DNA from 3 places in the Pantoea sp. X-Soil-OKNW-713 genome. Region 3 is predicted to be linked to each of the others. Evidence: predicted binding sites of a transcription regulator. Region 3 holds the regulator's gene; each other region holds the start of a gene.
The links. Region 3 encodes Fur, which represses iron uptake genes when iron is present. Its sites were predicted from a motif close to ATAATAATGAGAACNACTATCAA; they were not measured.
Positions count from the first base shown of each region.

Region 1 (10,606 bases), 2.4 Mb from region 3:
GATCCCGCTGAGTGCGGCGCGTGAAGGAGCAGAACAGCTGCTGGCGGGTGAAGTGCGTGGACGTCTGATCGTCGATTGTCGGTAGGATGATAAAAACCGCGCGATAAATCGCGCCGCTACAAACCGCACCCAATCGTAGCGGCGCGATTTATCGCGCAGTGTCACTCAGGCGCGCAACTGAATTTGCGGTCTGCCATGCTCCGCTTGCCGTACCACGTCCAGCTCAGCCTGATACCATCGCGTCAGTGTCTGCTCGGTCATCACCTCATGCGGCGCCCCCTCTGCCACCAGTTTTCCCTGATGTAACAACAGGATACGATCAGACCACAATGAAGCCAGATTGAGATCGTGCAATACGGTACATACGCTAAACCGGCCATTACGCGTTAAGCGATGCAGCAGACGCAGGCTATGCTGCTGCCAGAACAGATCCAGTGCCGAAGTAGGTTCATCGAGGAACAGCCAGCCACGCGGACCATCCGCATGCCACAACTGCGCCAGCACACGCGCCAACTGCACGCGCTGCTGCTCACCACCGGACAGCGAGCGATAATCACGTCGTGCCAACTCAAGGCTACCGGTGATATGCATCACCTCCTCAATCACCGCCTTCGCTCCCGTGGTCGGCCAGGGCGCGCGTCCCATCCCCACCACATCTTCAGCTGGCATCGGGAAGGTCATGGTGTTTTGCTGGCGCATCACTGCTCGACGCTGGGCCAGCGGTTCACGCGGCCAGTCAGCCAGCGGGCGATCACCCAGCCAGCACTCCCCTGCATCCGGTGTAAGGAAGCCGGTTAGCAGACGCAGCAACGTAGATTTACCGGCACCGTTTGGGCCGATTAACGCCACCATATTGCCCGGTTCGAGAGTCACCGAAACATTATCAATCAGCGCCCGTGCGCCGTGGCTAAATTGCAGACCGCGCGCCTGCATCCGATCACTCATTTATCCCTCTCTGTTGGCGCAGGATCAGCCAAAGAAACCACGGGCCGCCAATCAGGCTGGTTAACAGACCCACCGGCATTTCTGCCGGGATCACCACCGTGCGCGCCAGAGTATCCGCCAGCAGCAACAGGATCGCCCCTGCCAGCGCCGATCCCGGCAACATCCAGCGATGATCGCTACCCAGGCAGAAACGCATCACATGCGGCACCACCAGCCCGACAAAGCCGATAATCCCGCTGACCGAAACGGCCGTTCCCACCAGCAACGCGCTCAGCACCAGCAGCTGACGCTGGGTGCGTTTTACATCGATCCCCATGTAATGCGCGTCTTCTTCACCGAGTTGCAGCAGGTTAAGACGGCGCGCACGCGTCTGAATGGCAATCAGCGTCGGTAAAATCAGCAGCGCACATACCGTCAGGCTTGGCCACTGCGCGGAGCTGAGGCTGCCCATGCCCCACAGCGCCAATTGACGCAACTGTTGATCATTGCTGATCCACGACAGTACCCCGACCGCCGCGCCACACAACGCGTTAATGGCGATGCCCACCAACAGCAGACGCGACAGGTTACCCAGTGCCAGCCGACTAAAGCTGAAGATCAGCAACGTCACCACCAGGCTGCCGATAAAGGCCGCCAGCATGGGCAGCCACAACGCGAGAATGGGTGGCAAAGCCACCGGTACAATAATCGCCAGGGCCACTGCCAGACCGGCTCCGCTGCTGATACCCAGCAATCCCGGATCGGCCAGCGGGTTGCGAAACAGCCCCTGCATCACCGCACCGGATACCGCCAGCGCCATGCCAAGCAGTACCGCCAGCAATACACGCGGCAGACGGATATTCAGCCAGATCTGCCACACCATATCGCTGAGCGGCGCATGCCACAGGGTGCGGATCGAGAGCGGCATCGCGCCAAAATTGGCGGCCATCAACATACATATCACCATGCTGACGGCCATCAGGCTCAGCCAGCGCAGCAGTGCAACGCTAGTCATGTTTGGCCGCTTCAGCTGCACGACGCAGCTTGACGATGGCATCTGGCGTGTCCAGACCAAAGCTCAGCAATGCCATCTCATCCACCACCAGCAACGCGTGATGCTGTCCGGCAGGCGTCAGCGCCAGTCCAGGCAGTGACCAGACTTTCTCCTCACCACCGAGGGTGCGCAGGCCATCCTGACCCACCACCACCAGATCCGGTGCCGCAGCCACCACACCCTCCTGCGACAGCGGCTGATAATGCGGCACTGCCGCCATTGCATTCACCAGACCGGCACTGCGAATCGCGCCATCTGCCCCGGTTTGCGATCCCGCCGCCAGGGTGTTCATGCCGCTGTGCGCCATGATAAACAGGACCTTCACCGGCAGTGGCTGGCTCGGCAGTTGCGCCAGTTGTTTCTGCACTTTCTCGGTCAGGGCATTGGCCGCTTCTTCACGATGCAGCGCTTTGCCGATGGTGGCGATTTTTTCCGGGATCGCCTCAATGCTGTTTTTGCCGGTAACTTCCACCACCTTTACCCCCGCCTGCGCCACCTGTTGCAGCACCAGCGATGGTTTTGCCAGTTCACTACTCAGCACCAGCGTCGGTTTCAGCGCCAGAATGCCTTCCGCATTCAACTGACGCATATAACCGATGTTCGGCAGTTTATTCGCCTGGGCAGGCTGCTGGCTGGTACTGTCGCGCGCCACCAGGTCCTGCTGAGCATCCAGCGCATAGATGATTTGCGTGACATCTCCGCCAATGGAAACCACGCGTTCCGCTGCCAGCGTCGGCAGTGCCAGCGCAGTCAGCAACAACAGGGTCAGACGTTTCATGCGGCAGCTCCTGGGGTGGTAAGCAATGCCAGCTGTTCACGCCAGCGCGCCTGCTCCGGCGTACCTTCGCTGCGCTGGCCGTAAAGTTGCGCGATCTGAGTGCCGTCAGCGGCGAACAGTTCAAGGCTGGTGACGAAACCATCGCCGCTCTGCTTACGCGTCACCCAACTTTCGCTGATGTGGTCCGCCAGCAGATGGAGCGTGAACGCCGGGTTGAAGATGTTGATCCAGTTATCCATCGGCATCAGTTTTTCTACCGCGCCGGTGAAGATCTGGGTGCAGCCACGGTTGCCGACAAAGATCATGATTTCGTTGCCGTCCTGCTGCGCCTGGTTCAACAACTGGGCCAGCGAATCATTGTTGACCTGCCATGCCAGATCGTCTGCAACCGCGCGGAATGCCTGCTGACGTGAAATGTTATGGCGTTTCAGCAGGCCGAAGAATTGGTGCACATCGGTCATGGCACGCCATTCGGCTTCGATGGTGCTGGCATCCACGGTCGTGCTGTGCTGCGGGTGACTCGCTGGTGTCAGCTCCAGTGCGGCCTGGTCTGCGGTGCTGAACTGCGCTATCAGCGCATCCCAGGCAGCGATGTCGGTGTTGTCGGTGGTGTAGATTTTCAGCACCGCGTCACCGTGCCTGTCAAAAATCTGAATACTTTGACGTTCACCGCGCGCAGTCATCTCTTGCAGGAAGAAGGCGCTACGCCACTGCTGAGGAAACAGACGCTGGTCCAGTGCGCGCGGGTTGAGGATCAGTCCGGCATGTTCGCCGAGGTGCAGGTTTTCATATTTGCCAACCTGCTCGTGCACCGCATATTCATTGCGGGTGATGCTTTTGGTTTCACCCACTGCTTCGAGGGCGGCCAGCAGTGCCGGGAAATCGGTTTTCAGCGCTTTTGCATCGTGGCCGACGCGCGCCTCACAGAGTTGCGCTTCGCCAATGCCCATCAGCGCCGCCAGATCGCGGGCGTATTTTTTTGGATGTTCGCCTTTCAGGGCCAGATAGTGTTCGTAACGTTCGTTCATTGCGCATGCTCCATGAAAATGCCCTGCGTTGCCGCAGGGCGAAGTGATTTATTAGAAATCGACGTTCACACCCAACTGGAAGGTGCGTCCGGGCATCACAGCAAGCTGTGAATCATAGTAGTTCTGATCGGTTTTGCTGGTAGTGGATTCCAGATCGCGGCTGCTGAGGTAGTCCCAGTATTTGCGATCCGTCAGGTTGTAGATACCGCCACTGATCTTGACGTTTTTGGTGACGCGGTAGTAAGCCGTCAGGTCAACCAACGCATAACCAGGGATATTCTGGTAGTAGGTATTGCTGGTGGTGCCAATCGCGCTGCCAGTATTGGTATAGGTCTGACGCTGGGTATACGTTGCACGCTTACCATGATTAAAGGTAGCGGTAACGGCTGCACCGTAGCGCTGATCCGGATCGTCATAGGCCACACCGGTAATCAGACGCATCGGCGGCACACTCTCCAACGGCACGTATTTGTCACCCAGGTAGCTGGACTTAGACGCGCCCTGCGCATAACCAAATGCCAGGCGCGCGCTCAGGCCATCCACTTCTGGCACCCATGTGCCGATGTTGAACTTGCTACCGAATTCCGCGCCGTAGATATAGGCTTTGTCACGGTTTTCTGCACGGTAAGCAATACCAATGTTGCTCGGGATGTCAGTAAAGACTTCCGGATTCGAACTACGGCTGTAACGGGTGTAATCGATAAAGTTTTTGTAGCTGTTGTAGAAGGTCGCCGCGGAGAAGGTGATCCCTTCAACCGCTTCGCCTTTCAGGCCGAACTCAAAGTTGTTGCTGGTTTCCGTTTTCAGGTCGGTGTTACCCAACAGCGCATACTGATTTGAACCACCATAATTGGATGTCAGGTTCCATGAACCATACAACTGGCTTGGGTTCGGGAACTGTGCGCCGCGCTTGTATTGCAGGTAAGCCATCATTTTCGGCGTCAGGTTGTACTGGAAGGCAATTGACGGCAGCAGCTGGCCATCACTGAAGCTTTTGCCATACAGCGTTGATACCGCACCCGTTGACACATCAGCATCCCCGCCCGAAATGCTGGAGAGGTTCTGCGGCTTGGTATTCTGATAAGCGTAACGCACGCCAGGAATCACGGAGAAGGTATGGCCGTTCAAATCCCAGCTCATGGTGTCTTCAACAAAAGCCCCGAAAGTCCAGCTACGGCTGTTGGCTTCAGGCGGAGTGATATTGTTGTAAGACGTCTGCGCCGGGTCCATCCAGTATGGACGCTCAGTTTTCGCGATGCTGGCGTTCAGACCATAGCTGAAGTTGTTAAACAGCCAGCTCTTTTCACCTTTGGTTTCAAAACCATAGGTTTTGGTGTTGTAGTCTGAATAGATATTGTGCGCTGCAACGGAACCGGCGACTGGCACAGCAGTATCATCGTGTGCCTGCGTTTCCTGGTAATAGATGCTGCTCTCAAGCGAATCTACCAGCAGGTTGTTGTCCGGCGTCCAGAGATCTTTCAACATGCCACTCCAGCGACGAGTCTGGCTGCTCTGATCGGCACGGCCATAAATGGTCGTGGTGCCGGTGCCCCAGTAATCGAAGTTGGTGTGATTGGTTTTGTGGTAGTAGTCCAGCGTGGCACTGAACTGATGCTCGCTGTTCGGCTGCCAGATTCCGGTGGCAGCGATGGCATCCGAGTGCCAGTTGGCCGGGTAGGCATCGATAGTGCCGCTATTGTTACGGGTTTCCTGACCGTCACGACGGCTAATCACCACGATACCACGCAGGGTTTCATCACCTGCTGCGGCGGTGATGCCATTGTGCCAGCTACGGTTGGAAGAATCATAGTCGCTCTGATAACCGAAGTAGGTCTGCTTAGTTGGCGACAGGTAATCATCCGGTGATTTGGGACGGAAGGACACCGAGCCACCGAGGGCGTTATTCTTGTAGGAAACATCGGTCGCACCGGAAACAATACCGACTGAGCCATACATGTAAGGATCGATATAGTCGCGGCCAATCCCGAAGGTGCCTGAACCTGTGCGGCCTACGGAGCTACGCCCCGTTGCAAAAGGCTGTTCGATACCGTCTACGTCGATAGAGACACGGTTATCTTCCAGGCCACGGATGTTATAACCGGTATAACCACCACGGTCGCCAGTGTAGCCGCTTTTGCCGGTGTTACTACCGCCTGCGGCGCCCGGCGCGCTAACCAGCGGCTGATAACGCATAATTGAACCGAAATCATTACCACCCTGCTTTTGCATTTCTTCAGCTGAGATGGTGTTACGGCTGCCAGCAACCAACGGTTGTTTCGGTGCAGTAACGGTCATCACCGGTTCATTGGTGGTGGTTTTCTTGCCTGAAATGGTCAGATCTTGATTATCGCTGGTCGCTGCATAGCCACAAGCCGCGTGAATCGCTGACGCTAAGATCGCCGTTTTGAAAAGACGCTGGTGAGTTAACCCCGAAAATAATGAGGACATAGACGCGAAATACCTGGTTAATTGTTAGTATTCGCTCACTTGCTTGCTGCCAGAAAACCACAGGTTTTGTAGATAAAACCGTAAAAAGTTACAGACTTTTTTTATGTTATAAATGATTTCGTCAGGAATGTAATGTAAGTGGTAATCATTATCAATAGCATTTACACTAAGATGTATCTTAGACAGCACAATTTGTTAACCATAGTTAACTTATTACTAATCAATTAATTAAGATGAGCGATGACATGGCACAGAAACCCGCGGTGAATATTCATTACTGTACGCAATGCAACTGGTTGCTGCGTTCAGCGTGGATGGCGCAGGAGTTGCTGCATACTTTTGCTGATGATTTAGCTTCGGTGACGTTACAACCCGGCACCGGAGGCGTGTTTGAAATCACCATCGATGGCAACGTGATTTGGGAACGCAAGCAGGAAGGCGGCTTCCCCGATGCGGCGGCGTTAAAGCAGCGGGTGCGGGATTATTGCTTCCCGGATCGGGAGCTGGGCCATGTGGATAAGAAAAAAAACTAGCGAGCCGAATCGTGGCGGTGCGATTTATCGCGCTCTTTTACAACCGCACCGCAGCCAAAAACGCGCGATAAATCGCGCCGCTACGCCACTTCATGTTCCAGCGGCCACAGCAGGCGATCCTGCGCGGTGCTCAACGCAACAATCGCCGGATGGTAAATCGCGAAGGGTTCCGCCAGTGGACACACCATATATCTGCCCTGCGCACTGGGGATAAACTCCGAGCGCGGTAAAAAGGCCGCGCCATCAAACCCCTGCTCCATCATTTCCAGCACCAGACGGGGTTCGGATACCTTGATACTGATGTTCACCTGTTCAAGGCTACTGAACAGCTTACTGCGCAGCACTTCATAGGTTCCTTCCCCACCAATGCGGTGTAGCAGAATCAGCGGAATGCCGCTGAGATCGGCAAACTGCAACGCTTTTCCCGCCAGCATTGGCGCGTAATGTGAAGAGATCACCGCAATGGTATCAATCGGTTCCAGCTCGCGCACAAACCACGCCTGACGATCGCCAGGGGTTTGCATCAGCGCAATATCAACGGTGTTATCCAGCAGCATCGCTTCCAGATGGCTGGAGTCAGACACGATAACGTTAATATCCCAGTCGGGGCGGTTGCGGTAGTAATCCATCAGGATGGTATTGAAATAGCGCAGATACAGGTAGGAGATACCGATATTCACCCGACGCTGCTTACGCGTGGCAATGGTGATGGTCTGACGCTTCAGTTGATTGACCCGACTCAGGATGTCGCATGCCTGACGATAAAGAAAGGTTCCGGCCTCGGTCAGCACCATACGGCGTGGGGTGCGGGTAAACAGCGGCGAACCAATTTCCTCTTCCAGTTCCTGGAGACGTTTACCCAGCGGCGGTTGTGCGATGTTCAATAGCTTTGCGGCTTTACTGATGGAGCCCTGTTCCGCTATTGTGCAAAAGTAATGCAATCGTTTGAGATCCATGATGCTCCGCGCCTCCTCGCGCCTGATACGACATGGCTAACCCCGATCCAACCGCGGCTGTCGTACTGCTTAATGAATAAACATCGTCCACAGATGGCTGATCGGCATCACCAGCACCAACGCGGGTAACATATTCGCCACCGGGAATGATTTAATTCCGGCGATACGGAAACCCGCCGCCAACATGATAAATCCACCCGCCGCGGTAAAGTCACTCATCATGGTTGCGGTGGTGTGCGGCATAATCAGTACTGCGGCTGACGCCAGCGCCAGCTGAATGATGAGTTGCGGTACGGCAATTACCGCTACTGCATAACCCAGCAAGGTAGCAAAAATCGCGGCGGTGAAGATATCCATAATGGATTTAACAAACAGGATATTGGGATCGTGCGTCATCCCTTCGGTCATCGCCCCGATAATGCCGGTACCGCTGGCGCAGAACAACACCATAATCGCCACGTACTTCTCGGTAAAGGCCGCGCCCGTCAGACCGGTTTCGGTTTGTTCACCCTGGAAACGCCCAACCAGCCCTTTTGCCAGATTACCGAGGCGGCCAATTTTCTCCTCCAGAAACACCAGTTCACCGAGAGCGGCACCGATAATCAGCGCCAGAATCACCGCCGGTAAGCTGTGAATCTTACCAATCAATACAATCCCGAGGCCCATCGACGACAGGCCGAAGGTCATCGGCAGTGCTACGCGTAAGCGTTCCGGCACTTTGGTGCCGAGAAAAGCGCCTGCCATCCCACCAATCAGCACGGCGCTGCCGTTGACAAAGGGTCCCACTACCATAATTTACTCCTTAGGCTTCATTATGTTTTTCACCCCAGCGCTTCAGGTTGCCGACGTCGAGATCAAACAGGTCGAGGGCACGCGATACGCTGTGATGCACCATTTCATCCACGGATTGTGGCTTCTGGTAAAAGGCCGGAACTGGCGGATAAACGATCCCGCCCATTTCCGTCACTGCCGCCATATTGCGGATGTGCACCAGATTGAGCGGCGTCTCACGTACCATCAGCACCAGCCGACGCCGCTCTTTCAGGATCACATCTGCTGCACGGGTCAGCAGATTGCCGGTCAGCCCATGTGCGATGGACGCCAGCGAATTCATTGAGCAGGGCGCAATCAGCATGCCGAGGGTCTTAAACGAGCCGCTGGAGATCGAGGCACCGAGATTGCTGATGCTGTGCACCTCATCCGCCAAATCGGTAATCTCCTGCCGCTGCCAGGTGGTTTCCATGGAACGCGTCACCTCTGCACCTTTGGTCACCACCAGATGCACCTCAATATCCTGATCGCGCAGCAGTTGCAGCGCCTTCATGCCGTACTGAAAACCGGATGCGCCACTAATGCCGACGATAATGCGCCTTCTGCTCACTACAACCTCACTTACTCAAAATCGGGAAGGAAACGTTTTACATCTACCTCTTTGAACTTCGAACGTTCAAAGTGGGCTTTCATATGCCACGGCACGGTGCAGTCAAAGATGGTTTTGGTGGTCATCCCTTGCTGGGTAATGCTGGCGCTGTAGCCTGGCTGCTGCGATGGGTCGAGCGGATGGCAACGCACCCCGGCGATGGTGGCGATATCGACATCGCCCTGGAAGCGGGTCTGCATGGCCCACAGAATGTCGTCGGTGTCGAACACGTCCACGTCGTCATCCACCAGAATGACGTGTTTCAGTTCTGAGAACGCGGCAAAAGCAATCAGGGCAGCCTGACGCTGACGACCTTCATCCACTGGCGCAGATTTTTTAAACTGGATCACCGCCAGCAGTTTGCCGCCACCGGAGGTGTGCGCATTGACGTTCAGCACACGGCCTGGCATCGCGCGTTCCAGCATATCGAGAATACTGGCTTCGGTCGGGATACCGGCCATGCTGACGTGTTCGCCGCTTGGGCCAAGGGTGGTTTGCAGAATCGGATGTTTACGGTGCGTCACCGCTTTCACCTTGATAACCGGCAGCTCGGCTTTCGCTTCGCCGGTATAACCCGGGAATTCCGGCATCGCTTTGCCGGTGTTGGTGTTCTGGTCTTCACGCACCCGCACATTTGGCAGCAGCTCGCCTTCAATCACGATTTCAGCGTGTGCAATGGCTTTCTCGTTGATGCTGACACAGGGAGCCAGTTCAACCGGTTTGCCACGCAGTGCACCGGCAATGCTCAGTTCGTTAAAGCCCAGTGGAGTTGTTGGCGGCTCAAAGCAGGCGGCGATTTCGATTGCCGGGTCAACACCGATGCTGATGGAGATCGGCAGCGGTTTGCCGGCTTTTTCAGCTTTCTCACGGAAGGCATCAATATGGCGGCCAGGGGTCAGCCACATCGACAGTTCGTCGCGGCTCTGGATGCACAGACGGTGAATGGTGATATCCGATTCGTGAGTTTCCGGGTCGGAGGCGTAGCACATCCCCATTGTGAAGTAAGGACCGGCATCCTCTTCGGTATTGGTTGGCGCGGGCAGCAGGGTACGCAGATCAAAATTGGGGTCTTCCGCGTAATGCACCACTTCCTGACACAAGGGTTTCTCGCTGATCACTACCGGTGCCACCGCGTGATGCACCGAATCTTTCAGCAGAAAACCAAGTTTTTCCGGCGCGCAATCCAGCAGATGACCAACACGTTCACGGGTGGACATCAGGCCGGTCACCACGCGCACATCAGGAAAACCTTTCACCTTGTTGAACATCATCGCCGGGCCTTTGCGCGTCGGACGTTCACAGGTGCCACCGGCACCAACATAGCGGTATACGCCGGAGAGTTCCGCATGGGGGTCAACTTCGGTATCGGTACTGACGAATTCGCCTTTCAGACTTTGCAGCAATGCGATAGCCGAACGCAGATCATGCACCGGCTGTTTTTTTGTTTCAGACATATTCTTTTCCC
Region 1 is NZ_AP035995.1:3,667,737-3,678,342, forward strand. Features, by position in the region: gene acuI (acrylyl-CoA reductase (NADPH)) at 1-85, shown strand, start outside; gene AC6I8R_RS17085 (heme ABC transporter ATP-binding protein) at 166-945, opposite strand; gene AC6I8R_RS17090 (FecCD family ABC transporter permease) at 938-1,939, opposite strand; gene AC6I8R_RS17095 (heme/hemin ABC transporter substrate-binding protein) at 1,932-2,756, opposite strand; gene AC6I8R_RS17100 (hemin-degrading factor) at 2,753-3,784, opposite strand; gene AC6I8R_RS17105 (TonB-dependent receptor domain-containing protein) at 3,836-6,232, opposite strand; gene AC6I8R_RS17110 (Rdx family protein) at 6,478-6,765, shown strand; gene AC6I8R_RS17115 (LysR family transcriptional regulator) at 6,846-7,721, opposite strand; gene AC6I8R_RS17120 (DUF554 domain-containing protein) at 7,791-8,513, opposite strand; gene AC6I8R_RS17125 (UbiX family flavin prenyltransferase) at 8,524-9,102, opposite strand; gene AC6I8R_RS17130 (UbiD family decarboxylase) at 9,114-10,595, opposite strand.
Region 1: AC6I8R_RS17105 (TonB-dependent receptor domain-containing protein) is a predicted target of Fur. The motif match lies at 6,365-6,387, and genes of this name have one in related genera.

Region 2 (10,606 bases), 660 kb from region 3:
TAATCGTTGTGGGTACGCGGGATCAGCTTCGGCGTACCGGTACTGCCGCCGGAGAGCTGGAAGAAGGCCACTTCATCACCCGCACTCGGCGTCGGGGTGAAATCACCGGCGCTTTCCGCCAGCAGCGTTTCCAGGGTGTTTTCCGGCTGGGTGTCATTGCGCAGAATCACCTGCTGCAACGAGGGATGGCTGCGGCACAGCACATCGATAAAGCTATCATCAGCGAACAGCGGATGGGTACGATCGGCAATCAGCAGCACCGGTTCAATCTGCGCCGCGTAGGCGGTCATTTCTGTGCGCTGATGGCTGAACAACGCATTGACGGGTGCCACGCCGATTTTAAATAAGGCAAACAGGGTCAGATAGAAATCCGCCACGTTGCCGAGCTGCACCAACGCGGTATCGCCGGTTTTCAGGCCGCGACGTTGCAGGGCAGCCGCCAGGTTGTCGGTCAGCTGATCCATTTCGCGATAGCTGATTTGGCGTTCGCCGTCGATCACCGCGATGGCGTCATTCTGTTGCTGACGCGCCAGGATGTCGGTCATTGGTACGTCGAGCCAGTAGCCTTTTTCGCGGTAACGGGTGGCGAGTTCATCAGGCCAGCGGTTGTAGGGAATACTCATGGTCTTTCCTTTATTGCAGTCCAAAGGCGCGCAACATGGTGTCCAGCTTCACGCCGGTTTCACGCCATTCTGATTCGGGTTGAGAGTCGGCCACAATTCCGGCACCCGCGAACAGGCGCACGCGGCTGTCATGTACCGTGCCGCAGCGGATGGTGACGACCCATTCGCCATTGCCTGCGTCATCGCACCAGCCGACGATGCCGCCAAACAGCTGACGATCGAACGGCTCCAACTGTTGGATCAGCTGCTGCGCTTGCTGATGCGGGAAACCGCTGAGCGCCGGAGTCGGATGCAGCAGGCAGGCGAGGGACAGGGCATTCTCGCGCGGGTCCTGCACTTCACCATCAATCTGCGTGGCGAGATGCCATAACGTTGAGGTGGTGATGAGCGAGGGCACTGTCGGCACCGACAGCAGACGGCTGCGCGGTTGCAGCGTGGAGCGCATCGCATCGGTGACCAGCTGATGTTCGTGCCGATCTTTACTGGAGTTCATCAACGTTTCGCCGGCTGCGCGGTCGGTTTGGCTGTCGCTATCGCGACGTGCGGAACCGGCGAGAGGACAAGAGCTGAAATCACGCCCCTGTTTACGCAACATCAGTTCCGGACTGGCTCCCAGCAACACACCACCCTGCGGCAGCGGCAGATGGAAATGGTAGCTGTTAGGGTTTTGCGCCATGACCCGCTGCATCAGCGCAGCGCTATCCACCGGTTGTTCAGTCACGATATCCATCAGGCGCGACAGGACCACTTTGTCGAGATCGCCACGTTGTGTGGCCGCCACCGCATCTGCCACCATTTGGGTAAAGGCGTCGTGATCCGGCACTGCCGCACGGCGGCGCACGGCGGGCAGCGCACTCAGTTCGGTCGGTAACGCGGCCAGTAAATCGGCACGCTTAAAGGTCTGATGGGATTCAGGAATAAACAAAGCGGCAGGTTGGCTGACATCAAACGGGATCGCACCGACCAGAATCGGTTGCTCGATACCCTGCTTTTTCGCCGCCGCAAAATGCTGGCGCAGCTGTTGCTGAAAATCACCGTCTAACGCAGCAGCATCCTGAACCGGTTCGGTCAGGGTGGTGTAGCACCCCTGAGTCACCAGGCTGCGCCAGGGAGATGTGAACAGGAATCCGCGACAAAGTGCGGAAAAATCCTTCAGCCAGGCATTTTCAAACGTGGAAGATTCCACCATAATTTTCACCTATAAATGATAAGATTATTAAGAATGATTATCATTTTTATTATGGCCCTGTAACCTACGTCGAATGGTCCAAAGAGTCAATCAGTTCGCGGGTGTTCCCTTATCTTTAAGCGTTTTCCGGCATTTATGCCGGGGGCGGAAATAAGCTAAATGATGGATGAAAACTTATGAATAAATGCGGTTTATGGGGCATGGTTGTCCTGTTGTTCATTTTACAGGCTTTTAGTGGACTTGCGCGTGCCGAACAGGGCTGGCCACGCAAAATTCAGACCGAACAGGGCGTGGTGACATTGACCAAAGCCCCCCAGCGTATTGTCTCAACCAGCGTCACCTTGACCGGTTCACTGCTGGCGATTGATGCGCCGGTGATTGCATCGGGTGCTACCGCCCCCAACAGTCGCCTCTCCGACGATCAGGGCTTCTTCCGTCAGTGGGGCGAGGTGGCGAAACAACGCGGCGTCAAACGCCTGTATATCGGTGAAGCCAACGCTGAAGCGGTGGCAGCCGAAGATCCGGATCTGATTATCGTCAGCGCCACGGGTAACGACTCCGCCATCAAGCTGGTGAGTCAGCTTTCTGCCATTGCACCGACGCTGGTGATTAACTACGACGATAAAAGCTGGCAGGACCTGATGACGCTGCTCGGTGAGGCCACCGGTCATGAAACCGAGGCGGCGCAGCATATTAAAGCCTTTGCCGATCGTCAGGCCGCGCTGAAAAAAGCCATCACATTACCGCCGCAGCCGGTTTCCGCCCTGGTGTGGAATGGCGATGGACGCGCGGTGAATTTGTGGACCGCTGAATCGGCGCAGGGCAAATTGTTGCAGCAACTGGGCTTCACCCTGGCGATGCCCCCGGCCAATATTCAACAAAGCCACAGCATGGGACAGCGCAAGGACATCATTCAGCTCGCGGGTGAAAACGTTGCCAGCGGCCTGACGGGACACAGCTTCCTGTTATTTGCTGGCGATGACAAAACCCGTCAGTCGGTGCTGGCTAATCCGTTCCTCGCACAAAACGCCGCCGTGACGCAGCAACAGGTTTATGCAATGGGCGTTGACAGCTTCCGCCTTGATTACTTCAGTGCCAGCAACCTGCTTGCTCGCCTGGAAAAACTGTTTGTGAAGTCATGATGCTTCTTCCGCCAGCGTTACGGCTGGCGGTTGATAGCGACGTAACGATCCCATCACCAGCCACATCAGCACGCCCAGCAGGGTGGCAGCAAAGCCAAACACCGCGGCCGCCTGCTGAGGTAACAGCCAGGCACCGATCCCGCCAATCAGCGCCGCGCCCAGCGCATCCCCGGTGACGTTTTGTGCCGTCCATAAGCTGTTAATACGACCCAGCAGCGCATCAGGGGTTAATGCCTGAATCAGGGTGTACTGCACCAGGCTGGTAATGGAACTGAAGTAACCGAACGCCACCAGGCAGAGCAACGCGAGGGTGAAGTTTGGCATCAGGCCAAACAGCCCGAGCGCCAGAAATGAGGCGATAGCGCTACTGATAATCAATAAACCGGGACGCGCGGCCTGTGCTAACCGACCACTGGTGACAGCGCCGATTGCGGCACCCAAAGGCACGGCAGCGAACATCAATCCCAGTCGGTCGGCACTCACCTCCCAATGCGGAGCCAGCGCCGGATAGAGCACGCGAATCGCGCTCGCCAGCGTCACCAGTGCGCCCATCAACGCCGCCATTCCCACCAAAGGCGTGGTAAACAGAAATTGCACACCGGTTGCCAGCGATTTCAGGGGGTGCTCGCGCGGCTGTGGCGGCGGCGGTAGCATCGGCAGTTTTAGTAAGGTCAGCACGGTCAGTAAGGTCCCCAGCGCCGCGAGGACGAAGTTCCATACCACGCCGCCACTGGCAATCACCATGCCGGCTATCGCCGGTGACAGGATGGAGCCGAAGCGTACTGAAAGCATGGTAATCGCGCCTGCCTGCATCAGATTCTCGCGTCCGACCAGCGCCGGAGTCGCGGCCAGCAGCGCGGTGACGCCAATCGCACCGAAAAAGCCATCCCACAGCCCCAGCAGATACACCGCAGTCAGTGAGGGTTCAGGCAACGCCGCGTTGATCGCCAGTCCGACAAAGCCCAGCCCACAGGTCGAGCGGGCGAATAAAATCAGTTTCTTACGTTCATAACGATCGGCCAGTACCCCGCCGGTTAGCAAACCAATAAACATGCCGCAGGCGGCTACCGTAACGCCGAGTCCAACCAGCAGGGGGGATTTTGTCATCTGCTGAATTTGTACCGGCACCGCCACCGCCAACATGCCGAGTGCGACAATCGAGATAAAGCGGGCGATAAATACCGCGCGAAACGCCGGATGGGATTTAAGCAGGGAGAGATCGATAAAGTGGGAGGGTTTGTTCATTTCTTCGCCTTTTTGCACCAATTTTCCTCATCTTCCGCGAGGCGAGTCATGATAACATAGACAAATACGAGTAATAACGATAACAAATATCATTATCACATTTACCCTACGCACGCGATTACGTTGATGATTAAAGGTTCATAACGCTATGCACCAGACTCGCGCACTTGCAGGATCAGGGATGCTGCTGGTGCTCCTTATTGCCCTGAGTTTAATGCTTGGGGCAAAATCCATCTCTCTTTCCGATGTTTATCATGCCGTTACCACCACCTGTGGTAGTGCGGATTGCGTTATCGTTCGCGAGGCACGTCTGCCGCGCACCCTGGCCGGATTGCTGGCGGGCGTGGCTCTGGGACTGGCTGGCGCGTTAATGCAAAGCCTGACGCGCAATCCGCTGGCTGACCCCGGCATTCTCGGTGTGAATGCCGGAGCCAGCTTCGCCGTGGTGCTGGGCATTGCGTGGTTTGGCGCAAATACCCCGTCTGAATGGCTCGGTTTTGCTTTTGGCGGTGCGTTGTTGGCTTCGTTATTGGTGTCGATGACCGGCGCGATAGGTGGCGGGCGCGTCAATCCGGTGCGTTTAACCCTGGCCGGTGTCGCGTTAAGCGCGGTACTGGAAGGGCTGACCTCAGGCATCTCGCTGCTCAATCCTGACATCTATGATCACCTGCGTTTCTGGCACAGCGGTTCGCTGGATATTCGCGACTTCACCATTCTGCGTATCCTGTGGCCAGCCGTTGCCGTCGGAAGCGTGGTGGCTTTCTGTTTGTCGCAGGCGTTAAACAGCCTGAGTATGGGCGGCGATATGGCGACCGCGCTGGGTACGCGCGTGGCCCGAACCCAGGTACTGGGGCTGCTGGCGATTGCGCTGCTGTGCGGTGCAGCCACCGCAGCGGTTGGACCGATTGCGTTTGTTGGGTTGATGACGCCGCATCTGGCGCGCTGGCTGGTGGGGAATGACCATCGCTGGCTACTGTCTGCTACCGCGTTGGTGACGCCGATCCTGCTGTTAACGGCGGATATTATTGGTCGACTGCTGGTGCCTGGTGAGCTGCGCGTTTCTATCGTTACCGCCATGCTGGGAGCACCGATGTTGATTGTACTGGTGCGGCGCAAACTCGCGCGAGGTGTTGTATGACCCGGCGCGTCATGTTTCATACCTTCTGGTTGCTGCTCGGTTGCGGATTGCTCGCGTTTCTGGCGATGACACGGGGTGCTTTGCCGGTCAGCGGTGAACAAATCTGGCAGGTGATGCTGGGACAGGGTGCCAGCAATATCAAACTGATCGTGCTGGAGTGGCGTCTGCCACGCGTGTTGATGGCGTTGCTGATTGGCGCAGCGTTGGGCGTGAGCGGCGCGATTTTCCAGTCACTGTTGCGTAATCCATTAGGCAGCCCGGATATTCTTGGCTTTAACACCGGTGCCTACAGCGGTGTGCTGGTGGCGCTGGTGTTGTTCAACCAAAACGCCTCGGCGATGACGGCCGCTGCGATGATTGGCGGCATTGCCACTGCCGCGCTGGTTTACCTGTTTGCCTGGCGTAACGGCGTGGAAACTTTCCGTTTGATTATTGTCGGCATCAGCGTGCGTGCGTTGTTGATGGGGCTTAACAGCTGGTTGATTATCAGCGCTTCGCTGGATGCTGCCCTCAGCGCCGGTCTGTGGAGCGCCGGTTCGCTGAACGGTATAACCTGGACAAAAACGCCGCCGGTGATCGTGGTGTTACTGCTGGCGCTGCTGTTGGTGGCGCTGCTGGCCCGCCGGATGCGTTTGCTGGAGATGGGGGATGACACCGCCTGCGCCCTTGGTGTGCCGGTGGAGCGTAGCCGCCTGTGGTTGATGCTGCTTGGCGTGGTGCTGATCGCTGCTTCAACGGCGCTGGTCGGCCCGATCTCCTTTGTGGCGCTACTGGCACCGCAGATTGCGCGCCGTCTCGGCGGCGGCATGCCGTTGGCAGGGTTGTGTGGAGCGCTGTTGCTGATTGCTGCCGATTTCGCGGCCCAGCATCTGTTCTTACCTTATCAATTGCCGGTGGGGGTGATTACCGTCAGCATCGGCGGCCTTTATCTGATTGCTTTACTGGTGCGGGAGGCACGACGCCAATGACCGAAATCTCCAGTCGTCTCTATGGCGAAGGGTTGACGCTGGGTTACGACAAAAAAGTGGTGGCAGAAAATTTGTCGGTGGCGATCCCGGAAGGGGAGCTGACGGTGATTATCGGCCCGAATGCCTGTGGCAAATCAACCCTGTTACGCACCCTGAGTCGTCTGAATACGCCGTTAAAAGGTCAGGTGTTTTTGGACGGAGAAGCCATTGCGCGCTATCCCACCAAAGAGGTGGCACGCCGCCTGGGCCTGCTGCCGCAAAGTTCTAACGCCCCGGCAGGCATCAGCGTCACTGAGCTGGTGGCGCGTGGACGTTATCCACATCAGGCGCTGTTCGGGCGCTGGCGTGCTGAAGATGAAGCTGCGGTGCAGCAGGCGATGCTGGCGACCGGGGTGTCTGATCTCGCTGATCAGCAGGTGGATACCTTGTCTGGCGGTCAGCGTCAGCGTGTGTGGATTGCGATGGTGCTGGCGCAGCAAACGCCGTTGTTGTTACTGGACGAGCCGACCACCTGGCTGGATATCACCCATCAGATTGAATTGCTGGAATTGATGCAGGATCTCAATCAACAGCATGGCCGTTCGTTGGTGGTGGTGCTGCATGATCTGAATCACGCCTGCCGCTATGCCACGCACCTGATTGCTATGCGTCATGGACGGATTATCGCGGAAGGGAAACCGGCAGAGATTGTCACGCCCGCGTTGATTGAGCAGGTATACGGCTTGCGCTGCGTGATTGTGGAAGACCCGGTGGCGCATACGCCAATGATTGTGCCGTTGGGACGGCCGTAGCGGTGTGATTTATCGCGCGGTTCCGTGCGCGGTGCTGGAAAAAAACGGCGCGATAAATCGCGCCCTACATTCTGGATCAGAGTTTGCTCAGTAGCCGTTGTAATAACGGTCCGATTTGCTCAAACATCTTCGGCGAAATGATATCGACGTGGGCGCAATCCATCGGCCACACCTCCAGCTCGCCGACATAAGGTGCCCAGGCGCGGCGTGCATCCTGTCCCGGCTGTTGCGTCTGTTCTGCGAGGAACAAGGTTGCGCGGCCACTGAAGCTGGCGCTGCGTGCCGTTGCCAACAGACGTACTGAACTGGCGTAGTTGGCTTCGATAGTGTCAAACATCGCCTGCATCTCTTCACCCGCCTGATGCCGTTGCGCCGCAATAAACTGCTCGCGCTCGCGGTTCACTTCGTCCAGCACTGCCGGGTCCAGCACGTTCTCGCCGCGTTTTTCATCCCAGTTTTGCGTCTCTGGCGGCCAGGTATCAAGCAGGCCGAGGAACGCTACCTCTTCACCGGCAGCCGCCAGCCGTGCCGCAATCCCCTGAGCCAGCGTGCCGCCAAGTGAATAGCCGAGGAAATAATAAGGGCCGTGCGGCTGTACCTCGCGCAGGGTGCGCAGATGGGCGTCGCACACCTCGTCCAGATGCGTGCTTTGATTCAACGGGCTGGCGGTGTCCGGCGACTGAATGCCGATCAACGACCAGCGCGCATCAAGGTAGCGTTGCAGAATGCTGAATTGCCACGCAAAGCCCGAGGCCGGATGGAAACAGAACAAATTTGGCCCACTGCCCTGGCGCAACGGCAGCACGGCCTCAAAACCGGCCTGCTGGTGGGATTGCGCATCACTTAACAATGCAGCCAGCTTCTCGACGGTGGAGGCAACCATGATCTGTCCGACGGTCACCGGCTGCCTGAGTTCACGGCGCAACTGGGCAGCAAGGCGCATCGCCAGCAGTGAATGACCACCCAGGGCAAAGAAATCATCCTGGGCGCTGATGCTGTCGCGTGCCAGCAACTGACAAAACGCCGCAGCCAGTTGGCTTTCCAGGCCGGGATGCGGTTCACGCCCGGCGCTGGCGCTGCTCGACTGCGGCAGCGGCAGGGCTTTGCGATCCAGTTTGCCGTTGCTGCTGAGCGGGAAAGCCTCCAGTTGGACAATCGCCACTGGCACCATATGGGCGGGCAGTTGCTGGGCCAGCGCGTTACGCAGAGCCTCACCGTCTACAGCATGATCGGCAATGACATAACCCACCAGTTGGCGGGCATCGCCTTGTGCCGTGGTCCCCCCCAGCACCACGGCGTGCGTCACCGCTTGCTCAATGCCAGGCTGAGCGCACAACACATGATCGATTTCGTTGAGTTCGATGCGCTGACCACGAATTTTTAACTGGTCGTCGCTGCGGCCAAGATATTCTACCGCGCCGTTGTCGAGCCAACGCGCCACGTCGCCAGTGCGATACATGCGTTCACCCTTGCCGGCCGGATCGGCGACAAAGCGGCTGGCGGTGAGATCGGGACGCCCCAGATAACCGTGTGCCAGTTGAATGCCGGTCAGATAGAGATCGCCCGCCACACCCGGCGGCACCGGTTGCAGTCGCGCATCAAGGATACGCAGGCCGGTGTTCCAGACCGGGTAGCCAATCGGCACGCTGGCACCTTCAACCGCCGCCAGTGACTCACCGAACGCCGGATACCAGCTCACATCCACCGCCGCTTCCGTCGGACCGTATAAATTGTGCAGCGGCACCTGAGTCAACTGCTCCCACTCGCGGGATAAATCGGTTGGCAGAGCTTCGCCGCTACAGAACACGCGGCGCAGGCCGGCACAACTGTTAATCGCGGCATCGTCCTGCAATGCGGCGACAAACGCCGCCAGCATCGAAGGCACAAAGTGGGTAGTGGTGACCTGATGTTGCGCGAACAACTGTTGCAGGGCTTCCGGGTCGCGATGGGCTTCCGGTGGGGCCATCACCAGTTGGGCACCGACCAGCAGCGGCCAGAAGAATTCCCACACCGAAACGTCAAAGCTGCTCGGGGTTTTCTGCAACACCACATCGTCAGCCTGCAACGGATAGTGATTTTGCATCCATAGCAGACGGTTAACGATCGCCTCATGACCGACCAGCACCCCTTTGGGACGCCCGGTAGAACCCGAGGTATAGATGATGTAGGCACCGTCCTGCGGTTGCGGCGCGCTGAGCGGGGCTGGCGCATCCGTGTGATTAAACAGCGCATCGAAATGTAACTGGCTGACGTCGGAGATGGCGGCAAAACGTGGTGCGAGTGACGCTGAGGTGATTAACGTTTGTGGTGTGGCATCTTCCAGCATCAGTTGCAGGCGATCATCAGGGTAGCCGGTATCAAGCGGCAGATAAGCCGCACCGAGCGTAACGATCGCCTGGAGTGCCAGCGACAATTGCACCGAACGCGGCAGCGCGACGGCAACAATATCGCCCCGTGCGACACCGGCGGCGCTTAGCTGTTGTGCCAGCGCAAATACCTGCTGCTGCATCTGACAGTAGCTGAGTTGATGCTGTGCATCGGCCAGCGCTGGCGCATCCGGGGTGCGGGTTACCTGCTGAGCCAACAGCGATGCCAGAGTCTCGGCAGGCACCGGGTGAGGGGTATGGTTAATATCCGCCAGCCAGTGATGTTCTGCTGCGGTCAACAGATCCAACTCGCCGCACGGGCGCTGCGGTTCCGCAGCCAACTGGGTCAGCAGCAGCGTAAAACGGCTGGCGTGGCGTTGCAGCGTCGCCAGATTGTAGCGTTCCGCATTCGCCAGCAACTCCAGCGTCAGCTCACCCTGTTCACTGATATAGATGGCGATTTCCAGATCGCGTACCGGACCAGAAGCCAGTTGATGGGTGATGCCCTCCACACCGGCGAAATCCAGTTGATAATCAAACATCTTCAGGTTGATCACCGGACCGTAGATCGGATCGCCATCGCCAAGGCGTCCCAGATCGCGTTGCACCTGTTCAGCGTCATAGCGCTGGTGGCGGCGCATTTTCTTCACTTCACCCGCCAGTTGCGTTGCCAGTGCAGCCAGTGGTTGTGACGGATCGTAATGGATCGCCATCGGTAACACGTTAATCACCGGCCCGGTGGCGCATAGCGCGGCCGAACCGATACGCCGCATAAAGATGAAACCTGCGGAAAAATCGTTTTGCCCGCTGAGGCGCGCCAACCATAAGCCAACCAGCGCGAAGGCGAGATCGGCGGCGCTGTGCTGCGGATGTTGGCTGACCAGCGTCTGGAAGGTGGCGTGATCCATCGTCAGGCTATGGCGCAGCAGTTGGGTGCTGGCGCTTTGTCCGGCCAGCGGTTGCGCCGCCAGTGAGGCAGGGGCGGGCAGGGACGCCCCTTTTTCACGCCAGAACTGGCGATCACGTTCAAAGGAGGAGGATTGCTGATAACGCTGATACTCCTCCACCACTTCGCTAAAGGGGATAAACGGCGTGGGTTCTGGCTCCTGCTGGCGCGCCCAGGCGCTGTACAGGTTGGCGATGC
Region 2 is NZ_AP035995.1:586,212-596,817, forward strand. Features, by position in the region: gene AC6I8R_RS02625 ((2,3-dihydroxybenzoyl)adenylate synthase) at 1-623, opposite strand, end outside; gene AC6I8R_RS02630 (isochorismate synthase) at 634-1,812, opposite strand; gene fepB (Fe2+-enterobactin ABC transporter substrate-binding protein) at 1,989-2,954, shown strand; gene entS (enterobactin transporter EntS) at 2,949-4,199, opposite strand; gene fepD (Fe(3+)-siderophore ABC transporter permease) at 4,381-5,337, shown strand; gene fepG (iron-enterobactin ABC transporter permease) at 5,334-6,305, shown strand; gene AC6I8R_RS02655 (ATP-binding cassette domain-containing protein) at 6,302-7,096, shown strand; gene AC6I8R_RS02660 (enterobactin synthase subunit F) at 7,173-10,606, opposite strand, start outside.
Region 2: entS (enterobactin transporter EntS) is a predicted target of Fur. The motif match lies at 4,270-4,292, and genes of this name have one in related genera.

Region 3 (10,606 bases):
GCTTCTTTCTCGATCAGCTGGCGATGCTCAGCGCCGAGGAAGCTTTCACAGTAGATTTTATAAGCATCTTCGGTGCCGGACGGACGCGCGGCGAACCAGCCGTTCTCCGTCATCACCTTCAGACCACCAATTGATGCGCCGTTACCCGGTGCCGCCGTCAGACGTGCGGTGATCGGATCACCGGCCAGCGTGTCAGCGCTCACCATTTCCGGTGAAAGCTTCGACAATGCCGCTTTCTGCGCGGAAGTCGCAGCTGCCTGCAAACGGTTGTAGCTTGGTGCGCCAAAACGCGCCGCCAGCTCATCATAATGTTGCTGCGGGTTTTTACCGGTGACAGCGGTGATTTCCGCCGCCAGCAGGCACAGAATGATGCCATCTTTATCGGTGGACCAGGCCGTGCCGTCGAAACGCAGGAACGACGCCCCGGCGCTCTCTTCACCACCAAAGCCGAAGCTGCCGTCGAACAGGCCATCAACGAACCATTTGAAGCCCACTGGCACTTCCACCAGCTTGCGGCCAATGTCGTTCACCACGCGGTCAATCATCGCGCTGGACACCAGGGTTTTACCCACGGCGACATCTTTGCCCCACTGTGGACGATGCTGGAACAGGTAGTTGATCGCCACCGCCAGATAGTGGTTCGGGTTCATCAGGCCAGCCGGCGTCACAATGCCGTGGCGGTCGTAATCGGGATCGTTGCCGAAAGCCAGGTCGAATTTGTCACGGTACGCCAACAGGCCAGCCATCGCGCACTCTGACGAGCAGTCCATACGCACCACGCCATCTTTATCCAGATGCATAAAGCGGAAGGTCTGATCGATAGCATCGTTAACAATGGTGATATCCAGCTTGTAATGCTCTGCAATACGCTGCCAGTAGGCCATACCAGAGCCACCAAGCGGATCAACACCAATTTTCAGGCCCGCTTTCTGAATCGCCGGGAAGTCGATCACCTGCGCCAGCCCCTCAACATAGGGTTGGATCAGATCCTGTTCAACGATATGACCGCTGGCCCACGCCTGATCCAGTGGCAGACGTTTTACATCCTTCAGACCCGCTTTCATCAGCTGGTTAGCACGATCTTCCACCACTTTGGTGACGTTCGTATCGGCCGGGCCACCATTCGGCGGGTTGTATTTGATACCACCATCTTCCGGCGGGTTGTGCGACGGGGTGATGACGATGCCATCAGCCAGTGCGCCACCGCGTTTGTTGTGCTCAAGGATCGCGTTGGAGATAGCAGGCGTCGGCGTGTAGCCGTTGTCCTGCTGCACAATCACATCGACGCCGTTAGCCGCCAGCACTTCCAGCACCGACAAAATCGCCGGTTCAGACAGCGCATGGGTGTCTTTACCGACATAGCACGGACCGGTGATGCCGTTCTTCTTACGGTCTTCCGCGATGGCCTGCGCAATCGCCAGAATATGCATTTCGTTGAAGCTGTGACGACCTGCGCTACCACGGTGACCGGAAGTACCAAATTTCACCGCATGTTCAGGGTTATCCACATCCGGCTTCAGGACGTAGTACTGAGAGGTTAATTGTGCAACGTTAATCAAATCGCTCTGCTGGGCGGGCTGCCCGGCACGGGGGTGATTGGCCATTGGCGCTTCTCCCTGACGCTTCGGTTTAAATGGTGCCGCAAACTTTCTCTGTCAGTTCCTGCGGGAACTGCATGGCTAACATGATGTGTTCCACCATGCTGCATTTGCGACCGGTATTGGTATTGGTGATCACCCAGTACGGTGTGCCGGGCACATGCTTCGGCTTAGTATGGGTGCCATTTTGCAGCAGCGTATGCTCATCACCGGCAAAATAGACGCGGGTGCGTCCTTGCAGTGACGCCGTGGCATCCGCAAAGGCTGCGGGATCAAGACGATAGAGCGTTGACAACACCAGCATAAAGCGATTAACCGCCTTTTTCTGCTCTGCATACTCATCAGAAAGTAACAGTTCACGTACCGCACGAACGCGATCCTGCGGACGGGCTTGCGTTGCGACCGGCTGGGCTTCTTTGGCCGCAACGGCGACAACAGCAGAGGTTGCAGGGGCACTCTGACCGGCAGTGAACTTCAGCATGCGGCGCAAAATTTCGGAGGCGCTTTCACCAATGTGCTGGGTGTGGCTGGCAATATAACGGTAGAGTTCTTCGTCAACTTCAATCGTTTTCATCTTTTTCCGTACGATTCTGGCAAATGACAGAACCACGCATTTCTGCAAAGGCCTTAGCAAAATCCTGCCGTGCAAAATGTGAGCGGGCTCTAACATGAGGATTATAAAGTTAAATCCCAGGCGGCCGATAGCGCTGGCATCGTTTCAGGGCAAAAGTCGGAATATGCCCTAATGCCCACCAGGTTGGCTCCTGAGCAGGTGGATTCATGATAACCTAAGCGAAGCTCACAACCGTAAGAACTTTGCCATGATTTTGAATGCCCGTCTGGAAACTGAACAATCTGCCCCTGATGCTCCTCCGATTCTGTTAATTCATGGCCTGTTTGGCAGCCTGGATAACCTTGGCGTGCTGGCACGAGGCCTGCGCGATGCCCGTCCCACCTTGCAGGTGGATGTACGCAATCACGGTCTGTCCCCGCGTAGCGACGAGATGAACTATGCGGCGATGGCGCAAGATATCGTTGACACTCTTGACGCCCACGGCCTCGATCGTGTTGGCGTAATCGGCCATTCGATGGGTGGCAAAATTGCCATGACGTTAAGTGCCATTGCGCCGGAACGCATTGAAAAGTTGGTGATGATTGATATCGCGCCGGTGGATTATCAGACACGCCGCCATGATGAGATTTTTGCTGCTATCCGTGCCGTGAGCGCCGCGGGTGTGACGCGTCGCGGTGAAGCCGCCGAGGTGATGCGCACCCTGTTGACTGAAGAAGGGGTCATTCAGTTCATTCTGAAATCGTTCCAGGATGGCGAATGGCGCTTCAATGTGCCGGTGCTGTGGGATAATTACGCCACCATTTCCGGCTGGAATGAGGTTCCTGCATGGCCACATCCGGCGCTGTTTATTCGCGGGAGCGAATCGCCTTATCTGGACAATCAGCATCGTGATGCGTTGCTGCACCAGTTTCCACAGGCGCATGCGCATGTCATCAGTGGTGCCGGTCACTGGGTCCATGCTGAAAAACCTGAGGCGGTTTTGCGCGCAGTTCGCCGCTTTTTTGTACTGTAAAAGCAAAAGCTTGCCGCAAAACGTTTAAGGTTGGCGTCGCAAGGAGTGCTGGAGTATGATGTCGCGCTAAAAATTTGCCGCGGATGATTTTTTCACCGTGGCTGGGCCGATAATGTATAAATTGCGCAGCGCCTTTCCGCCGTTCGCGCCCACTCAGTTTTACAAAAAATGGCAAAAGAACAAACTGACCGCACCACGCTCGATCTCTTCGCTGATGAGCGACGTCCCGGTCGCCCCAAAACCAGTCCGCTAACGCGTGACGAACAGTTGCGCATTAACAAGCGCAACCAGCTAAAACGCGACAAAGTGCGTGGTTTACGTCGCGTGGAGCTAAAAATGAGCAGTGAAGCGGTTGACGCGCTTAATACTCTGGCAGAGCAGCAGAACATCAGCCGTAGCGAATTGATTGAACAAATGCTGCTGGCGCAACTCAAACTGTCGTAACACACGCAGACCGCACGCAGGAACACAAAGTCTCGGCTTTACAAGTTCCGCCACTTTGCCCGGTCTGCTATCATTCGCTTAACTGTGCATTCAACCCATATATCAGGATTTAAGAGGTTACTTAACTCATGGCAATCGTAGGCATTTTCTTCGGCAGCGATACCGGCAATACTGAAAACATTGCAAAAATGATCCAGAAACAACTGGGTAAAGATGTGGCCGAAGTGCATGACATTGCCAAGAGCACCAAAGAAGATCTCGAAGCATTCGATATCCTGCTGCTGGGCATTCCGACCTGGTACTACGGCGAAGCGCAATGTGACTGGGATGATTTTTTCCCGACTCTGGAAGAAATTGATTTCAATGGCAAATTAGTCGCGCTGTTTGGCTGCGGTGACCAGGAAGATTACGCTGAATACTTCTGTGATGCGATGGGCACCATCCGCGATATCATCGAGCCAAACGGCGCGGTGATTGTGGGACACTGGCCGACCGAAGGCTACCATTTCGAAGCCTCGAAAGGTCTGGCAGATGACAAACACTTCCTCGGTCTGGCGATCGATGAAGATCGTCAGCCTGAACTGACCAACGAACGTGTTGATAAATGGGTGAAACAGATTTTCGATGAGCTGCAACTGAAAGAGATCATTGAAGCCTGATCCCCTGCCCTCCTCAATGTGGGCGCTGGCTCACATTGAGTTAAAGGAATTTCCTATAAAAATAATAGCTACTGTTTTTTAACTTTTTCCCGCAAATCTGTAGAATACCCGTAACGGTCATCCGCTTATTCCTCTGGCATCAGAATGAGGCTGAGTGAAATGGAAACAAAGACCTGCACGATCCCCGCCGGCGTTAGTGACATTTCTCCTTACAGCCACTGGTGATTTTCAGGACATTGCCTTGGTTTTCATTTCACTGCTTGAGTTCTATAATGAGACGCAAATGAGAATGCGCGTGATCGACATTCAAGGCCCTGCGCCGCAAGTGACTAGCTAAGTAACAGGACAATATCCGCATGACTGACAACAACTCCGCATTGAAGAAGGCTGGCCTGAAAGTCACGCTCCCCAGACTGAAAATTCTGGAAGTGCTTCAGGAACCCGAATGCCATCACGTCAGCGCGGAAGATTTGTACAAACGCCTGATCGACATGGGCGAAGAGATTGGTCTGGCAACGGTTTATCGCGTTCTTAACCAGTTTGATGACGCGGGAATCGTGACCCGCCATAACTTCGAGGGTGGTAAATCCGTCTTTGAACTGACGCAACAGCATCACCATGACCACCTGATCTGCCTGGATTGTGGCAAAGTGATCGAATTCAGCGATGAATCCATTGAAACGCGTCAGCGCGAAATCGCCACACGTCACGGTATTAAGCTGACTAACCACAGTCTGTACTTGTACGGCCACTGTGCGTTGGGAGACTGCCGCGAAGACGATACGCTCCACGACAAGCAATAAAATGTGCTATGCAGTATAAAAAAACCGGTGCCTGGCACCGGTTTTTTTATGGCTGCATCACTGCACCAGCGTTTCCTGTAAATAACGCCAGCGCGGAATTGAAGTACTGCAATCCAGTACCGCCAGTGAGATGCGGCTCTGGTTGGTGCCGTTCATCATTTGCAATTCACGATACTGAATCGTCACTTCCTTGCTTTGTTGCGAAATGATGGCATGTTCGCTGGTGGCGATACGCATCCCTTCACGCTGACCACGCAGCTGACGGAACAGCACTTCCGTCGCATTGAAATCCAGTTGCTTGCCCTGCGGGGTCACCATTTTGAAATCCGGGTGAAAGTGCGCAAGGAACAATTCAATGCTGTCGTCGGTGCTATCCGACTGATTAAAAATACGTTCGATAAGTTGATGTAATACCACTACGCTGTGTTTGGCTTCCTGAGCGAGACTTGTCATTTTTTTTCCTTTATAACCCGCGGAGCAACGTCTGAGAGCGGATAGCCTACCTGAAAAAAAGTTTTTAACACTCGTAAATTGATTAATTATGTTAAAGTCAGATTAGTTGCAAATCCCGGTAACAAGCACGTTTCGCAAGCCACAGAATAAAAGATGGCTAAACTCAAATTACAGCCAATAAAAAAGGGCGATTTCTCGCCCTTTTATCAGGATATGGGGAAAACGACAAAAAGGATTAATCGCCGATTTTCGCCCAGGTATCACGCAAACCGACAGTACGGTTGAATACCAGCTTAGAAGGCTGTGAATAAACGCTATCCGCGCAAAAATAACCTTCACGTTCAAACTGATACGGAGCAAGCGCTACTGCATCACGCAGACCCGGCTCAACAAAACCTTGTTTGATTTCCAGCGAGTTCGGGTTGATGGTGGTGAGGAAATCCTCTGCCGCACCTGGGTTCGGTACACTGAACAGACGGTCATACAGACGGAATTCCGCAGGCAGCGCATGGATCGCCGAAACCCAGTGGATCACGCCTTTCACTTTACGGCCATCAGCCGGATCTTTGCTCAGGGTATCGACGTCACAGGTACAATAGATGCAGGTGATATTGCCTTCATCATCTTTCGCTACGCGCTCGGCACGGATCACATAAGCATTACGCAGACGGACCTCTTTACCCAGCACCAGACGTTTGTACTGCTTGTTGGCTTCCTCACGGAAATCAGCGCGATCGATCCACACCTCACGGCTGAACGGAACCTCACGCGTGCCCATTTCCGGCTTGTTCGGATGGTTCGGCATGGTGATGATCTCTTCATGACCCGCAGGCAGGTTCTCAATCACCACTTTCAGCGGATCCAGCACCGCCATAGCACGCGGCGCATTCTCGTTGAGATCGTCACGGATACATGACTCCAGCGAGGCCATCTCAACGATGTTGTCCTGTTTCGTCACACCAATACGCAGGCAGAATTCACGAATCGAGGCTGCGCTGTAACCACGACGGCGCAAACCGGACACGGTCAGCATACGCGGGTCATCCCAGCCTTCTACCACCTTTTCACTCACCAGCTGAGTCAGTTTACGCTTCGACATCACCGCGTATTCCAGATTCAGACGTGAGAATTCATACTGACGCGGGTGAACCGGAATGCTGATGTTGTCCAGCACCCAATCGTACAGGCGACGGTTATCCTGGAACTCCAGCGTACACAGCGAATGGGTAATGCCTTCCAGCGCGTCGGAGATGCAGTGGGTAAAATCGTACATCGGGTAGATGCACCATTTGTTACCAGTCTGGTGATGCTCAGCAAATTTAATGCGATACAGCACCGGATCGCGCATCACGATAAAGTTTGATGCCATATCGATTTTGGCACGCAGGCAAGCCTTGCCCTCTTCGAAGCCACCGGCGCGCATTTTTTCAAACAGCGCCAGGTTCTCTTCCGGCGTGCGATCGCGGAACGGGCTGTTTTTACCTGGGGCAGTCAGGGTGCCACGGTATTCGCGAATCTCTTCCGGCGAAAGCTCATCCACATAGGCCAGGCCTTTGTTGATCAGTTCGACCGCATAGTTGTACAGCTGGTCGAAATAGTTCGAGGAGTAACAAACGTCTCCGCTCCATTCAAAGCCCAGCCATTGCACGTCGCGCTTGATGGACTCGACGAACTCCATATCTTCTTTCACCGGGTTGGTGTCGTCGAAGCGCAGATTGCACTGTCCCTGGTAATCTTGTGCGATACCAAAATTCAGACAGATCGATTTCGCATGGCCAATATGCAGGTAACCATTGGGCTCAGGCGGGAAACGGGTATGCACGCTGTTGTGCTTACCGCTCGCCAAATCTTCGTCGATAATCTGACGAATAAAGTTCGTTGGGCGGGCTTCAGCCTCACTCATCTCAAAATCCTCAAATACAATACGGGTGATTTGTCCTGGAAAGTAACGGAGTATGATCCACAAAGCGCAGAAGGGAAACAACCGTTTGTTGGTCGTTTTAAAACAAAAAAGGCAGGAATCGCTTCCTGCCTTTGGGGTTTATCACAAGGGTTTAGCCTTTAACCTCGTACAAACGGGTTTCACCGGCGACCACTGACCCACTTGCCAGCAGATTGAGGCCAGCGAAATCATCGCTGTTGCTGACCACCACCGGGCTGATCATCGAACGGGCATGGGCGTTGAGGAAATCCAGATCCATTTCCAGCACTGGCTGGCCCGCCACCACCGTTGCGCCCTCTTCCACCAGACGCGAGAAGCCTTTGCCTTCCAGCGCGACGGTATCCAGACCCATATGCACCACGATCTCAACACCGTTCTCGCTCTCCAGACAGAAAGCATGGTTGGTATTGAAGATTTTCACGATGGTACCGGCAATCGGTGCCACCACGGTTTTACCGGTAGGCTTAATTGCCAGACCATCACCCACCGCCTTGCTGGCGAAGGCTTCGTCCGGCACCGCGTCCAGGGCAACCACTTCACCGCTCACCGGAGCCACCAGCGTGGCGATCACGCCTTTGTCGCTGTTCAGCACGGCCTGCGGCTGTGGTGCAGCGGCCTGTGGAGCAGAGGGTGCGGCAGCCGCAGCGGCGACCGGGCCTTTAGTCAGCACAGTTTTCATTGCGCTAGCGATGCTTTCCGCCTGGGTACCGACGATAATCTGCACGCTTTGTTTGTTGAGACGGATAATACCGGATGCACCCAAACGTTTCGCCACGCTGTCGTTCACCTGTGCGGCATCTTTCACGTTCAGACGCAGACGGGTGATACAGGCATCGATGTTGGTCAGGTTTTCTGAACCACCCACGGCACCAATGTAACGACGCGCCAGCGATTCGGTCTGGCTTTCGCCACTGCCGCTGTGATCAACATTGACGTCATAGCCGTCAGTTTCATCATCAGCAGCCAGTTCACGGCCCGGTGTCATGAGGTTGAATTTCTGGATAGTGAACCGGAACACCACATAGTAGATGGCGAAGAACACCAGACCTTGTGGGATCAGCATCCACCAATGGACCGCCAGCGGGTTACGCGTTGACAGTGCCATATCCACCAGACCGGCGCTGAAACCAAAGCCCGCAATCCAGTGCATGCTCGCCGCAATAAATACCGAAAGCCCGGTCAGCAGCGCATGGATGACATACAGCACCGGTGCCACGAACATAAAGGAGAATTCCAGTGGTTCGGTGATGCCGGTAAAGAAGGCAGCAAAGGCAGCAGCCAACATGATACCGCCCACTTTGGCACGGTTTTCCGGACGCGCGCAGTGGTAAATCGCCAGCGCCGCACCCGGCAGACCGAACATCATGATCGGGAAGAAGCCCGCCTGATAGCGACCGGTGATCCCCGGAATGCCGCTGCCATTAGCGATGGACTGTGCACCACCGAGGAATTTCGGAATATCGTTGATGCCAGCCACATCAAACCAGAACACGGAGTTCAGCGCGTGATGCAGGCCAACCGGAATCAGCAGACGGTTGAAGAAGGCATAGATACCTGCGCCAACAGAACCCAGTTTCTGAATGCTCTCGCCAAAGCTGACCAGACCATTAAACACCACCGGCCAGATATACATCAGAATGAACGCGACGAGGATCATCAGGAAGGAGACCAGGATGGGAACCAGACGGCGGCCACTGAAGAATGACAGCGCTTTTGGCAGCTCAACGTGGCTGAAGCGGTTATAGACTTCCGCCGAGATAATCCCCACCAGGATACCGACAAACTGGTTCTCGATTTTGCCAAAAGCGGCAGGCACTTGATCCAACGGGATTTTCTGAATCATCGACACGGCGGCCGGTGAACACAGGGTAGTGACCACGAGGAAACCAACGAAGCCAGTCAGCGCCGCAGCGCCGTCTTTATCTTTTGACATGCCATAGGCAACACCGATGGCAAACAGCACCGACATATGCTCGATGATCGCGGCACCGGATTTGATCAGCAACGCAGCCAGAGCGTTACCCGCCCCCCAGCTGTCAGGATCGATCCAGTACCCCACCCCCATTAAAATTGCCGCTGCCGGCAGGGTCGCCACCGGCACCATAAGCGCTCGGCCGACCTTTTGCAGATATCCTAAAATACTCACCTTATTCTCCCCCTTTGAGACTGGCGTATTGCCGTAGCGCGGGTTGATTTTATTATCCCGGCACCCGGTAGCTTAGATGACACTTTTCACCACGAGGCGAAGTGTAGAGATAAATTAATTCGCCTCGCAAATTAAAACCACAACAACTGTGACTTTTATCACCAAAAATGACGTTTACACCCCCTAACTGCTAGCCATCACCCCAAACTTATTTTATGATGAAAAATATCAGGGCGCACTTTTCCCCGTATGGTTGAGCTTAAACGGATTACGCTTAAGAACGGTCTGTAGAGAAAACGGCGACCCCACTTTTCAATCTTTAACTGAGGTGAAGACATGAGACTGATCCCTTTAGCCACACCTACCCAGGTGGGTAAATGGGCCGCGCGCCATATTGTTAACCGCATTAATGCGTTTAATCCTGGCCCAGATCGTCCCTTCGTGCTAGGTCTGCCCACCGGTGGCACACCACTGGAAGCGTACAAGCACCTGATTGAGATGCATAAAGCGGGCCAGGTTAGTTTCAAACATGTGGTCACGTTTAACATGGATGAATACGTTGGCCTGCCAAAAGAGCATCCGGAAAGTTACCACAGCTTTATGTATCGTAATTTTTTCGATCACGTTGATATCCAACCAGAAAACATCAATCTTCTGAATGGCAATGCGGAAGATATTGACGCAGAATGTCGTCAGTACGAAGAGAAGATCCGCGCTCTGGGCACAATCCATCTGTTTATGGGTGGCGTGGGCAATGATGGTCACATCGCCTTTAACGAACCAGCCTCCTCGCTTGCATCCCGTACCCGTATCAAAACGTTGACACACGAGACTCGCCTCGCCAATTCCCGTTTCTTTAACGGTGATGTGGATCAGGTGCCAAAATATGCCCTGACCGTGGGTGTAGGTACGTTGCTGGATGCCGAAGAGGTGATGATTCTGGTTACCGGTCATGTCAAAGCTCAGGCGTTGCAG
Region 3 is NZ_AP035995.1:1,241,271-1,251,876, reverse strand. Features, by position in the region: gene pgm (phosphoglucomutase (alpha-D-glucose-1,6-bisphosphate-dependent)) at 1-1,604, opposite strand, end outside; gene seqA (replication initiation negative regulator SeqA) at 1,630-2,172, opposite strand; gene ybfF (esterase) at 2,420-3,184, shown strand; gene ybfE (LexA regulated protein) at 3,353-3,628, shown strand; gene fldA (flavodoxin FldA) at 3,757-4,287, shown strand; gene fur (ferric iron uptake transcriptional regulator) at 4,644-5,090, shown strand; gene AC6I8R_RS05705 (hypothetical protein) at 5,148-5,543, opposite strand; gene glnS (glutamine--tRNA ligase) at 5,779-7,446, opposite strand; gene nagE (N-acetylglucosamine-specific PTS transporter subunit IIBC) at 7,598-9,625, opposite strand; gene nagB (glucosamine-6-phosphate deaminase) at 9,968-10,606, shown strand, end outside.